DNA from 3 places in the Polaromonas sp. P1_E12 genome. Region 1 is predicted to be linked to each of the others. Evidence: predicted binding sites of a transcription regulator. Region 1 holds the regulator's gene; each other region holds the start of a gene.
The links. Region 1 encodes sigma-54, which starts transcription at its own class of promoters, with help from an activator protein. Its sites were predicted from a motif close to TGGCANGNAANCTGCTTT; they were not measured.
Positions count from the first base shown of each region.

Region 2: the regulator sigma-54 is predicted to act here: its motif matches at 1,985-2,002, upstream of AC1D13_RS12735 (ammonium transporter).
Region 3: the regulator sigma-54 is predicted to act here: its motif matches at 1,977-1,994, upstream of glnA (type I glutamate--ammonia ligase).

Region 1 covers NZ_JBFUBB010000008.1:107,354-111,819, forward strand. The annotation lists gene lptA (lipopolysaccharide transport periplasmic protein LptA) at 1-574, shown strand, start outside; gene lptB (LPS export ABC transporter ATP-binding protein) at 589-1,380, shown strand; gene AC1D13_RS20840 (RNA polymerase factor sigma-54) at 1,526-3,061, shown strand; gene AC1D13_RS20845 (THUMP domain-containing class I SAM-dependent RNA methyltransferase) at 3,103-4,466, shown strand, end outside.
Region 2 covers NZ_JBFUBB010000004.1:37,218-41,683, forward strand. The annotation lists gene AC1D13_RS12730 (hypothetical protein) at 1-423, opposite strand, end outside; gene AC1D13_RS12735 (ammonium transporter) at 463-1,914, opposite strand; gene AC1D13_RS12740 (sulfite exporter TauE/SafE family protein) at 2,430-3,188, shown strand; gene mrdA (penicillin-binding protein 2) at 3,357-4,466, opposite strand, start outside.
Region 3 covers NZ_JBFUBB010000002.1:305,882-310,347, reverse strand. The annotation lists gene AC1D13_RS07265 (hypothetical protein) at 1-328, opposite strand, end outside; gene glnA (type I glutamate--ammonia ligase) at 510-1,925, opposite strand; gene AC1D13_RS07255 (competence/damage-inducible protein A) at 2,153-2,977, opposite strand; gene AC1D13_RS07250 (EI24 domain-containing protein) at 3,002-3,928, opposite strand; gene AC1D13_RS07245 (sterol desaturase family protein) at 4,052-4,466, opposite strand, start outside.

The DNA of each region.
Region 1 (4,466 bases):
GGCTTTCCCGGCCGCTGCCGAAAAAGCTGATCGGGACAAACCCATGAACGCGGAGGCAGATGCCCTGCGTTATGACGACCTGAAGCAAACCAGCGTTTTTACCGGCAATGTGGTGATCACCAAGGGAACGACCATCGTGCGCGGCGAGCGCGTTGACGTCATGCAGGATCCCGAGGGCTACCAGCAGGCGGTGTCCGTCGCGGCGCCCGGCAAGCTGGCGTTTTACCGGAAAAAGCGTGACGGCGTAGACGAGTACATCGAAGGCGAAGGCGAACGCATTGAATATGACAGCCGCGCCGACCTGGTGAAGTTCATCAAGCGGGCGGTGGTGCGCCGCTACAACGGTGCCACCCTGGTGGACGAAACCACCGGCAGCCTGATTGTTTATGACAACAACACCGACGTCTTCACCGTGGATGGGGGCGCGCAAAACCGTACGGCCAGCAACCCCACGGGGCGGGTTCGCGCCATGCTGTCACCCCGCGCGACAGCCTCGGCACCCGTTGCGGCACCGCCCGCGGGCCCAGCCCCGGTTCTGCGCCCCAGCACGACGCTGGGCAATGAAAAGAACTAGAAAGACCTGCACAGATGGATGTGGTGACTGACACTTCAGCGGCCCCGGCCGCTCCTGCCCTGACCCCCAGCCGCCTTGTTGCGCAAGGTCTGCAAAAATCGTACGGCAGCCGCAAGGTGGTGCAGGACGTTTCGCTGTCCGTGCAAAAAGGCGAAGTCGTGGGCCTGCTGGGCCCCAACGGCGCGGGCAAAACGACCTCGTTCTACATGATCGTGGGCCTGGTGCGCGCCGATGCAGGCGAAATTTCCATCGACGGCGAGTCGGTCGAGCACATGCCGATTCACCTGCGTGCCCGCCTGGGCCTGAGCTACCTGCCGCAGGAAGCGTCGATTTTCCGCAAGCTCACGGTGGAAGAAAACGTGCGTGCCGTGCTGGAGCTGCAGCTCGACAAAACCGGAAAACCGCTGGGGCGCGCAGACATCGAGTCGCGGCTCGACGCCCTGCTGCAGGATTTGCGGGTAGATCATTTGCGCAACTCACCGGCACCGGCGCTCTCGGGCGGCGAGCGCCGCCGGGTCGAAATCGCGCGGGCGCTGGCAACCCAGCCGCGCTTCATCCTGCTGGATGAGCCCTTTGCCGGTATCGACCCCATTGCCGTAATCGAAATCCAGCGCATCATCGGTTTCCTCAAATCGCGCGGCATCGGCGTGCTGATCACCGACCACAACGTGCGTGAAACACTGGGCATTTGCGACCACGCCTACATCATCAGCGACGGCCACGTGCTGGCGCAAGGCACACCGTCCGAGATCGTGAATAACGCCGATGTGCGCCGCGTCTATCTCGGCGAACACTTCAAGATGTAGAACATGGTTCCCCCCTGTTGTCGCTCACTTCGTGTAGCTCCCTCTCCCCCTCCGGGGACGGCGCCTGCGGCCTGGCAAAGCCAGTTCCGCGGCGCCCGCTGGTTAAAGACGTATTGCCTCAACCTTCCGCAAGTTTGAAAATCCAGTGAAACAAGGTCTGTCACTCCGCGTCTCGCAGCATCTTGCGCTGACACCTCAACTACAGCAGTCGATCCGGCTGTTGCAGCTGTCGACGCTTGAGTTGAGCCAGGAGGTCGAGCAGATGCTCGACGAAAACCCGTTTCTGGAAGTGTCGGAAGAGACGGCGGTGCGCGAAGAGTTTGGGCTGGAGCACATCAACACGCCGGTAAGCCAGGACAGCCGCGAGTTTGAATCTGCTACGGATTCGATAGCTGGCGGCGCAGACGAGACTAGCGCTACAGCCCCGAATGACGCAGAAGTCAGTGCGGAGCCCAAGCTCGAGGAAAGCTGGGAAGGCGATGGCACGGTAGAAACCACGCCCGACGACAGCGAGTGGGGAAGCGACGCACCGGCGCGCAAGAACAACAATGAAGAGAGCGAAGCCGAGGCCTCCGACCTCACGGGCAGCCATGAGTCGCTGCAGGACCACCTGCACCGGCAATCGCTGAGCTTGCGCCTGTCGGAGGAAGACCGTGCCGCGCTGCACTTCCTCATTGAATCGCTCAACGACGACGGCTACCTTGAAGACAGCCTGGCGTCGCTCGCGGCCGGTCTTGCAAGAGATGACATGGCGCAGGCGGAAGAACTGGAGCAGCGTTTTGCGATGGCGCTCAAGCTGCTGCACCACATGGAGCCTGCCGGTGTCGGTGCGCGCAACCTGGCGGAATGCCTGAGCCTGCAGCTGCTGGACTGCAAGGACTGCGAAGAAACCCGCGCAGCCATTGCCATGTGCAAGCAACCGATGGAGCTGCTGGCCAAGCGCGACGTGAAACGCCTGTCGCACCTGTGCGGTTTCACCGAAGCCGCCATCAAGGGCGCGATCACGGTGATAGGCCGGCTCGATCCCAAGCCCGGGCGCCGCTTCGTGAACGTGGAGCGCAACCTGATCGTGCCCGACGTCATCGTCATCAAGTCGGGCCGGGGCTTCAAGGTTTCGCTCAATGGCGACGTCATGCCGCGCCTGCGCGTGCACGACATTTATGCCAATGCCCTCAAGCAGCACAAGGGCCAGGGCGGCCAGGCGCTGCAGCAGCGCCTGCAGGAGGCCCGCTGGTTCATCAAGAACATCCAGCAGCGCTTTGACACCATCCTGCGCGTGAGCAGTGCGATTGTGGAACGGCAGAAAAATTTCTTCACGCACGGTGAACTCGCCATGCGCCCGCTGGTGCTGCGCGAAATCGCCGACGAGCTGGGCCTGCACGAGTCCACCATCTCCCGCGTGACCACGGCCAAGTACATGGGCACCCCTTTCGGCACCTTTGAGCTCAAGTATTTCTTCGGCTCCGCGCTCGGCACCGAAACCGGCGGCAATGCTTCCAGCACGGCGGTACGCGCGCTCATCAAACAATTTGTCTCGTCCGAAAGCCTCAAGAAACCGCTCAGCGACAACCAGATTTCCGAAATGCTCAAGGAGCAGGGCATTGAATGCGCACGCCGCACCGTGGCCAAGTACCGCGAAGCCCTGCGCATAGCGCCCGCCAACCTGCGCAAATCACTCTAGCCGCCCAATCAGGCCGCGCTGCCCGTCCCTCAAAGTCAGTCATGAATCAACTCCAATTGTTTTTACCGTGCGCCGCAGGCGTCGAAACCCTGCTGGCCACCGAGGTCAAGCGTGTCACCGGGATCGACGGCAAAGCCTGGCGCGCCGGCGTGCAGCTGCAGGCGTCGTGGCGCGACGCGTTGCAGCTCAACCTGCACAGCCGGCTGGCGCAGCGTGTACTGATCGAGCTGCAGCACAACCAGTACCGCAGTGAGCAAGACCTCTACAACGCTGCTGCCAACGTGGCCTGGGAAATCTGGTTCACGCCCAAGCAGACCTTCAAGGTCGAGATCACCGCCCAGCACAGCCCGCTGCAAAGCCTGAACTTCGCGGCGCTGAAGATCAAAGACGCGATCGCCGACCGCTTTCGCGCCAAGTTCGACGACGTGCGCCCCAGCGTCGACACGCGCTGGCCCGACGTGCGCGTCTACGTGCACCTGACGACGGACACCGTCACGGTCTACATCGACACCTCGGGTGAGCCGCTCTTCAAGCGCGGTTGGCGCGAAGACAAGGGTGATGCCCCGCTGAAGGAAACCCTGGCCGCCGCCATGATTGCCGCCAGCGGATGGGATCAGCTCTGTAAAGAAGGCGTGCCGCTCTATGACCCCTGCTGCGGCTCGGGCACCATCGCGATTGAAGCCGCGCAGATCGCGTGCAACATCGCACCCGGCATCAACCGCCGTTTTGCCTTTCAGAAATACCTGCCCTTTCAGGGCCACGTGTGGGACGGCCTCCTCGACCAGGCGGAAGCCGCCATCACCGAGCCCACGGCCAAGGTGTTCGGCAGCGACGTGTCTTTCCGCATGGTTGACTTTGCCGAGCGCAATGCCGAACGTGCCGGTGTGGCCAATGCGGTGGAATTCCGCGGCGGCGACGCGCTGCAGCGTATGCCACCTGCGCCTTCGGGCGTGATGCTGGTGAACCCGCCTTACGGCGAACGGATCGATGTGGCAGGCGTGGCCGGCATCACCGGCCTGCAGGGACGCGACCAGCGCCGCCAGCAAGGACATGCCGAAGGACGCGTGCAGCAGGACCACCGCAACCAACCCATTGACGAATTCGGCCAGCCGCTGAACCGGGACAGCGGTGATCGGGGTGACACACGTGAAGAACCCGCCTTCGAGACATCGCGCGACCGCTCGGCCAATCCCGGCCGCGAACAGGCACAAAACGCCTGGGGCGAAGAAGCGACGGAGTTTTTTCCGCAACTGGCCGCGCACTGGAAGAAAAACTACGCCGGCTGGACCGCTCACGTGCTCACGCCCGACCTCAAACTGCCGGGCAAGATGCGCCTGAAAGAATCGCGGCGCGTGCCGATGTGGAACGGCCCCATCGAATGCCGCCTGTTCCGCTTTGACATGGT
Region 2 (4,466 bases), on a different contig from region 1:
GCGCTGGCGGCGCTCCCGCGGCGACTCGCCCTCGCCGAAGATGGCACCGAATGTCGACTCGATAAAACCTGATTCAGGATAGACCTCTTCCTCGGTATCGATGGACCGGGCGCTCTGGCGGTCGGGCACTGGCGCCGGGGCAAGCACCGGCTGGCTGCGCTCCTTCACCACCTCGGACACCAACTGCACCAGCGGCACGCGTGCCTTGGGCTCGGGGGTGGCCATGATTTCTTCCAGCCGGTCGGCCCACACCGCCAGGTCCACGTGGCCATCCTCGGCGGCTTTTTCCCGCGCAAAACGCGCTATTTCGGCGGCGTATTCCTGGTTACCGGCCATCCACTCGGTGTCGGTCACGCGGCCGGTTTTGCGGCGCAACAGCACATGCAGGTGGGCCGCAACGGCAATTTTTTCACTGGAGGGCATGGTGCGCAATCCTTGAAAGTGGAGTCCGTTGTTTGTCAGTTACGTGCCCAACCGCTCGGCGTGCTGGGTGATGTCCAGGCCGTCGCTCTCGGCGGCTTCGCTGACGCGCAGGCTGACGATCAGCGAGGTGACCCACAAGGCCAGCGCCGTCATGAACAGGCTGTAGAGCATGACGGCGCCTGCGCCTATCGCCTGGGTCATCAGGCTGCCCTCGACACCGGAGATGGCCTTGCTGGCAAAAATGCCGGTCAGCAGCGAACCCACAATGCCGCCCACGCCGTGCACGCCGAACACGTCCAGCGAATCGTCGGCGTTGAGCAGGCGCTTGAGGCCCGTGGCGCCCCAGTAGCAGGCCACGCCGGCCACCAGGCCAAACACCAGGGCCGCGCGCGGCGAGACAAAGCCCGCCGCCGGCGTGATGGCGACCAGCCCGGCGACCAGGCCCGAGCACAGTCCCAGCAGGGAAGGACGCCCGCGAACAATCCATTCGGCCGCCATCCACGAGAGAGCGCCCGCGGCCGCCGCGATGTGCGTGACGGCCATCGCGAGGCCGGCCCGGCCGTCGGAGGCCACGGCGGAGCCGGCGTTAAAGCCAAACCAGCCGACCCACAGCATGCCGGCACCGGCCATGGTCAGACCCAGGTTGAAAGGCGTAAACGGTTCACGGCCATAGCCGTGGCGCGGCCCGAGCGCGTAGGCACAGACCAGCCCGGCAATGCCGGCATTGATGTGCACGACCGAGCCGCCGGCAAAGTCCAGCGCGCCCATGCGCGCCAGCCAGCCATTGGGCTCCCAGACCCAGTGGGCAATGGGTGCGTAGACGACGACGGTCCACAGCGACATGAACACCAGCATCGCGGAGAACCGCATGCGTTCCACAAACGAGCCGACCACCAGCGCGGCCGTGATGATGGCGAAGGTCAGCTGGAACATGGCGTAGACCGACTCGGGAATGTTGGGCGCAATATGGCTCACGGCCACCTTCTGCGCGTCCTTCACGTAGTCCAGCCCGGTGAACCAGAGCCGCTCGGGACCACCCAGATAGTGCCCAAGCGCACCTTTGCCGGGCGTGAAGGCGATGGAGTAGCCCACCGCAAACCAGAGCAGGCTGACAACGGCACAGATGGCGACAACGCAGGCCATGACATTGAGCACGCTTTTCCTGCGCACCATGCCGCCGTAGAAAAGGGCGATGCCGGGCAGGGTCATGAGCAATACCAGTGCGGTGGAGGTCATCATCCAGGCGGTGTCGGCACCATTGAGGGTCTCCACGCCGACCAGTCCCGGTTGGGTCAGCGGCGCCGGGGCGGCCGCTGCAGGCGGCGCAGAGGCCGCAGCCACCGGTGCGGCGGGAGGAGCAGGAACAGCGGCCGGTGCGGGGGACGGTGCGACTTCCGGAGCGCTGGCAGTGACTGCTGGCGGCGCCACCGCCGGGGGAGCCGTGGTCTGTGCCAGGGCTTGCTGGCATGCCAGGCCCAAGCATAAAGACATACCCAAGGCCAGAAATCTGTTCATATGCATACGGTGCCCGCCTGTTCAATCAACCAACAATTGGTAACAACAGGCATAAGTCGTGCCAATACCGCAGTAGCTCGTGTGATGGGACTGCAACGGAAAATATGTACTGCAAAAGTGCGCAAACGATTGGCGTGGTGCCCCAAAAACATCCACAGAACCAGCGGCCGCCCAAAGCCCGGGGCCGGGAAACCCCCAATGCACTGGGACAGTGCGCCCGCTATATTGGATGACTTGCTGACGAGCCTTGCTGCTCGCAACGCGAGGAGCCGAGGAGACACGAGAGAGTCATTAAGAAGTACACAAGCAAAGCGGCATTCCACAAGAGATGCAGATTTGCAAAAAGCGCTGGCAACCCCAGCGCTTTTTTTATGCCTCCGCCCTGACGGGGCCCAACCCTCAAAAACCCTCGCAGCCATTGACTGTCGGGCGCAAGCAGCTATCTATTTGATAGCAATGAGTCTGTTCAATGCGATGGGACAATCCGGGCCATGGAATTATTCATCGTCTCGTTGGCCTCCCTGCTCGCCGGTTTTGTGGACTCTATCGTCGGGGGCGGCGGGCTGATCCTGGTGCCGGCCCTGTTTGCGGTTTTCCCCACCACCCATCCTGCCACCCTGTTTGGGGTGAACAAGGGGGCCTCGGTCTGGGGCACCGCGGTTGCCACGGCCCAATATGCCCGTCGGGTGGAGCTTCGCTGGGCGGCACTGTTGCCGGCGGCGGCCGCCGGGTTCACCGGCTCGCTGGCGGGCGCCTGGCTGGTCACCGTCATCTCGCCGGGCTTTTTGCGCAAGACCCTGCCCTTTGTGCTGCTGGCGGTGTTGCTCTATACGCTGGCCAGGAAGGAGCTGGGCCGCCACCATACGCCCCGCTTTACCGGGCATGCCGAAACCGCGGCGGCCTGCTGCATCGGGCTGGTGCTGGGGTTTTACGACGGCTTCTTCGGTCCGGGCACCGGCAGCTTTTTTGTATTTTTATTTGTGCGCTGGCTGGGTTATGACTTTTTGAACGCGTCGGCTTCGGCCAAGCTGCTCAACACCGCCACCAACCTCGCAGCGCTGGCGCTCTTTGCCTGGAAGGGCCATGTCTGGTGGCATTTCGCCCTCACGATGGCCGTGGCCAACGTGGCGGGCAGCCTGCTGGGCACCCGCCTGGCCCTCAAACATGGGGCCGGGTTTGTGCGCGGGGTGTTTATCGCCGTGGTCAGCTCGCTGATCCTGAAAACCGGTTTTGACGCATTTGCGCGCTGACTGTGCGCAGGCCGTTTGCTATTGATTTAATAGCTGCTTGCGCATGTGCTGTATGGGTTTCCGGCAAATTTGGCTTGAAATCCGGCCATCACCGTTTAATGACCAAATTGGCGCCCGGCCCAATAGGGGCATGCGCAAGCAGCTATCAAATCGATAGCGACGGCCGGCTTAATCGGGGTTGATGCCCGCTGCCGCCATGGGCGGCGGCAGCTTGCTGAGCGCCTCCGCAATCGCCGCCGTCCTGGCTTTGGCGGCAGCGGCAGCCGCGGCGTTCGTGGGGCCGGGGGAAGCGCCTGCTGCGCCGGCCGACAGCTGGCCGGCCACGTCGGCGGCCTGGCGCGGCTTGCCGATGGGCGCTGCCGCCAGCCCCTTCTGCACCGCCACCATGTCTTCCTCGCTCGGGTACTGGCCCAGCAGCACATAGTCAAAAACACGCCGTGCAATCGGCGCCGCCACCCCGGCGCCCCAGCCGGCGTTTTCCACGATCACTGCCAGCGCGATCTTGGGGTCTTCCGCCGGCGCAAACGCCATGTAAACAGCGTGGTCGCGCTGGTACTCTTCCATCTTGCTGCTGTTGTACTTGTCTTTCTGGCCGATGGTGACCGCCTGCGCCGTGCCGGTTTTGCCGCCGCTCAGATAACCCGCGCCGGCAAACACGCGTGCCGAGGTGCCTTCCTGGGTGACGCCAACCAGGGCCTTGCGCACGATCGCGATGTTTTCAGCCTTGTAGCCCAGGTTTTCCGGCGCATCGGCCGGCAGCGGGTGCATCACGCGCGTCACCGGGTCCTGCGTGCCGATCACCAGCCGCGGCCGGTGCTTGACGCCGTTGTTGGCCAGCACGGCCGTGGCCTGCGCCAGCTGCAGCATGGTGAAGGTGTTGTAGCCCTGCCCGATACCCAGTGAGATGGTTTCGCCGGGGTACCACTTCTGGTGCTCCGGCCTTTTATAGGCTTTGCGTTTCCAGGCCTGGCTGGGCAGCACGCCCGTGACTTCACCGCTGATATCGATGCCGGTGATCTGCCCAAAGCCCAGCGGCTGCATGAAGTCGTGCATGGCGTCCACGCCGAGTTCGTTGGCCAGCGAATAGAAGTACACGTTGCTCGACTTCACGATGGCGCGGTACATGTCCACCGCCCCCAGCGCAATGTCGCCGTGGCTGCGGAAGACGTGGCCGCCGAAACTCCAGGAGGCGTTGTCGTTGACGATGAAGCTGGCGGAGCGCTTTCCGGTTTCCAGCGCCGCCATGGCCATGAAGGGCTTGTAGGTGGAGCCCGGCGG
Region 3 (4,466 bases), on a different contig from region 1:
CGGCCTTTTTCAACTCGGCCTCAAGGATGGCGCGCGAATCGTTGTCGCGGGTCCGCTGTTCGGGGCTGCCATCGGTGCGCGGGCCACTGGAGCCTGCGGCCGCAGCCACGCGAACCGCGGCTTTGGGCACCGGCGTGCTCTGCATCACCGTCACATTGCCGCCGGACAGCAGTTTGCAGCTCCGGGTTTGGGCGTCTTTTGTGTTGTTGATGTATTCAGGGGCCGCACCCCCGACTCCTGCGCAGCGGTATACCTGCTGCGCCCATGCAGCATTCCCCGCGCCAGCCAGCAGCAACGACAAGGTAGAAAGCAATAAGGTGTGTTTCATAGGTACTCCCGATGCCCAATAAGGGCGAGGACGGTCTATCAGTATGCGGCAAAGGCGCCGAAATACAAAGCCAGCAAACCCACAACCGGCTTGGGCAATAAAAAAGGACGGCATATGCCGTCCTTTTTTGACCACAAACTGTGTAAATAAACAGTAGGCGGTTGGGCTTTCGCCCCCCTGATTACAGGGAGTAGTACATCTCGAATTCGATGGGGTGGGTCGCCTGGCGCAAGCGGGTCACTTCACCCATCTTCAGTTCAATGTAGGCGTCGATCATGCTGTCGGTGAACACACCGCCCTTGGTCAGGAAGCTGCGGCCCACGTCGAGTGCGTCCAGCGCCTGGTCCAGGCTGTGGCACACGGTTGGTACTTTTGCATCTTCCTCGGGTGGCAGATGGTACAGATCCTTGGTGGCGGCTTCGCCGGGATGGATCTTGTTTTCCACGCCGTCCAGACCCGCCATCATCAGGGCCGAGAAGCCCAGGTAAGGGTTCATCAGTGGATCGGGGAAACGCGCTTCGATACGGCGGCCCTTTGGATTGGCAACGTAAGGAATGCGGATCGATGCCGAACGGTTTTTGGCCGAGTAAGCCAGCTTGACCGGCGCCTCATAGCCAGGAACCAGACGCTTGTAGCTGTTGGTGCCTGGGTTGGTGATGGCGTTCAGGGCGCGTGCATGCTTGATGATGCCGCCGATGTAGTACAGGGCGAAATCAGACAGGCCTGCATAGCCGTCACCGGCAAACAGGTTTTTGCCGTCTTTCCAGATGGACTGGTGAACGTGCATGCCGGAGCCGTTGTCGCCGACAACAGGCTTGGGCATGAAGGTGGCGGTTTTGCCGTAGGCGTTGGCCACGTTCTGCACGACGTATTTCAGGACCTGGGTCCAGTCGGCGCGCTGAACCAGCGTGCTGAAACGGGTACCGATTTCGTTCTGGCCGGCACCGGCCACTTCGTGGTGGAACACTTCGACGGGGATGCCCAGCGACTCGAGGATCAGGGCCATTTCGGCGCGCATGTCTTGCGTGCTGTCGACAGGAGGCACGGGAAAGTAGCCGCCCTTGACGGTAGGACGGTGGCCGCGGTTGCCGCCTTCGAGCTTGGCACCAGAATTCCAGGGCGCTTCGTATTCTTCGATCTTGAAGAAGGTGCCCGACATGTCGGTGTTCCAGCGCACGTCGTCAAAGATGAAGAATTCTGGCTCGGGGCCGAAGTAAGCAGTGTCGCCCAGGCCGGAAGCCTTGAGGTAAGCCTCTGCGCGCTGCGCGATGGAGCGCGGGTCGCGGTCATAGGCCTTGCCGTCGGCGGGCTCAAGCACGTCGCAGCTCATGAACAGCGTGGTTTCTTCAAAGAACGGATCGATGTTGGCCGTCTTTGGGTCAGGCATCAGTTGCATGTCGGAGGCTTCAATGCCCTTCCAGCCGGCAATTGAGGAGCCGTCGAATGCATGGCCCGACGTGAATTTGTCTTCGTCAAAGTGGGACACGGGCACGGTCACGTGCTGTTCTTTGCCCCGGGTATCGGTAAAACGAAAGTCAACAAACTTGACTTCGTTTTCCTTGACCATTTTCATGACGTCTGCGACGGTCTTTGCCATCAAAATCTCCTGTTGCTGGATGGGTGGTTGAAAAATCTATTCGGGCTGTCGAATGCACTTTTTGTGCCACAGACATTGGCGGTTGAGTTTCCCGCCAAGCCCCGGATTGTGCCGTGATCTGGCTTCAGTTCCAGCCTTTGGCAGGCTGAAAATGCAAAAAACACCGGCCAGCACCGAATGCACCATGATCGTGCATCAACATACACGCACAAGCTTGGTGCAAAAAATTAACGCACCAACTCGGGGCCTAACTTCAGGTCAAATTTGTGCAGCCCGGCCAGCATGGCTGGATAGGCCAAATTGACCGCCTCGGGCGCGCCTTTGACGCCCAGTTCAATATGGCGGCCATATTCCGGGTGGTCCACGCTGGGCAGGCTAAACACTTTCACTCCCGCATGGGCCGCTTCAATATCGAGCATCAGGGGCGTGAGCATGGCCTCCATGGACCCAAAAATGATCACCGACTTCTCGGTGTAAGGCGATTTTTGGTGCAGGTGGGCGTACTGGTTGTCGAGCACCCATTCAATCATCGGCCAAGCCATCACCGGGAAGCCGGGAACGAAGTGAACCGCCCCCTGCCCCGCCCGGCAGGTAAAGCCCGGTATCTTGTTATAGGGGTTCGGAATAATCTCCGCGCCGACCGGAAACACGCCCATGTTCAACCGGTGGATGTTGTCGTCGCGGTCAGGCTCGTAGGGTGTCCCCTGCTCTTTCGCCACATCCGCCATGCGCTCAAGGATCAGGGTTTTGGCCGTGGGGTGCAGCGCGAGCTCAAGGCCCAGCGCCTTGGCCGCGCACTGCCGCGTATGGTCGTCCGGTGTGGCCCCTATACCGCCGCAGGAAAAGACCACGTCGCCGTGTTCACGCGCGGCGGCAAACGCCCGCGCCAGCGTGGCCGTGATGCGGGCGGGGTCGTCGCCCACGTAGTCGGCATAGGCCAGCTGCAAGCCGCGCGCGCCCAGCAGTTCGATGGCTTTGGGCAGGTGCTTGTCGGCACGTTTGCCGGAAAGGATTTCGTCGCCGACGATGATGAGGCCGAATTGTGGGGTCATGTTCAGGCTTGTCAGGTAACGGGTTCAGGGTTGTGATTCGGGCTTGCCGCCCAGTGAGCCGAAGCTGGGCGCCGGCCCGGGGAGGGCATCGGGGGCCAGCTCATTTGCTATCGATTCAATAGCTGCTTGCGCAAGCGGGTCGGGCGCCAGGGCATTATTCTTCTTGCGAAGTTGTTCCAGGGCCGACAGCGTGTAGTGCGCAAACCAGAGCGAGGAAAACGCAAACACCAGGGTGTAGATCCAGATGGCCACCGGCACCAGGATGGGCGCCATGGCCACAAACATCGCGCCCGAGGCCCACAGCAGGCTGGGGGCCGCACCCAGGTAACCGCTGAACACACCGATCGCCAGCAGCGGCAGGCGATGCTCCTTGAATATCTGGCGCCGCTCTTCACTGCTGGCGTGGTCCACCATGGCGTCATAAGACATGACACGGTAAGTCAGCCAGCCCCAGATCAGCGGCGGCAGCACCAGGATCAGCGGTGGAATCAGCCAAAGCGGAATCGAAACGACCAGCGCCACCACGGCCAGCAAAGTGGAGCCCAGCGACCAGAACAGGCTGGTAAACAGGGAGCCTCCACGCTTGCGCTCCATCTGGGGAAAGCGCCGTTCAGCCACCAGGGCCACCATGGCCGGCGTCATGAGCAATGCCACGAAGAGCAGTGAGACGATGATGATCACGGGGATGATCAAAAGCAGGAGCAGCACCTTGGGCAGTACAGACTGCAGCTGGCCCAGGCCCAATCCCTCCAGCCAGCGAACCATGGCATCAACCAGCTCGAAGCTCCCAAGTTGCACGCGGATGGCTTCCGCAGCACTGTCCCAGAAGAAGTAGCCCAGGGTCAGCGAAACCACCCCCATGATCACCAGCGGCAGGATCGACAGCACAATGACCCGCGGGTGCAGGCAATACATCGCGGCGCGCCAGAAGGCGTCAAGAAGTTTGCTCATGCTGAAAGTGTAGCCCCCACAGTCGTTCACTGCGTGTAACTCCTTGCCCCCCGAGGGGGCCGCCCGCCTGCGGTCTGGCAAAGCCAGTCCCGCGGCTCATGCTGGGTTAAGAACTCAGCAAGTTCAGGCTTTGCCAACGAGGCGTTTCAGGCCCAGCCACTGCTGCGACCAGAAACCTTTGCCGTAGTCGCGGTTGGCTTCGACCTGGTCGCGAATGCCCGTCGGGTCATAACGCTGCTCAAAATTGACAGTGCGGAACAGCATGTCCCACCAAGGGAGCAGCACGCCGAAGTTGTGGCCCCCCAGTGTTTTGGGTCCGTGGCTTTCGTGGCCAATGCCAATGCTGTGGTGCAAGCGGTGAAAGCGCGGGCTGATCCACAGGCGCTCGCCCACATGCCCGAACCACATCCGCACATTGGCATGCTGAAAGCTCTCGCTGAGCTGGGTAAAGGCCACGATGGCAATGAACTGCCCCGGCGCCACGCCGATGAGCTGGGCCACCAGCACGACGATGGAATCAACCAGGATGTCGTCCAGC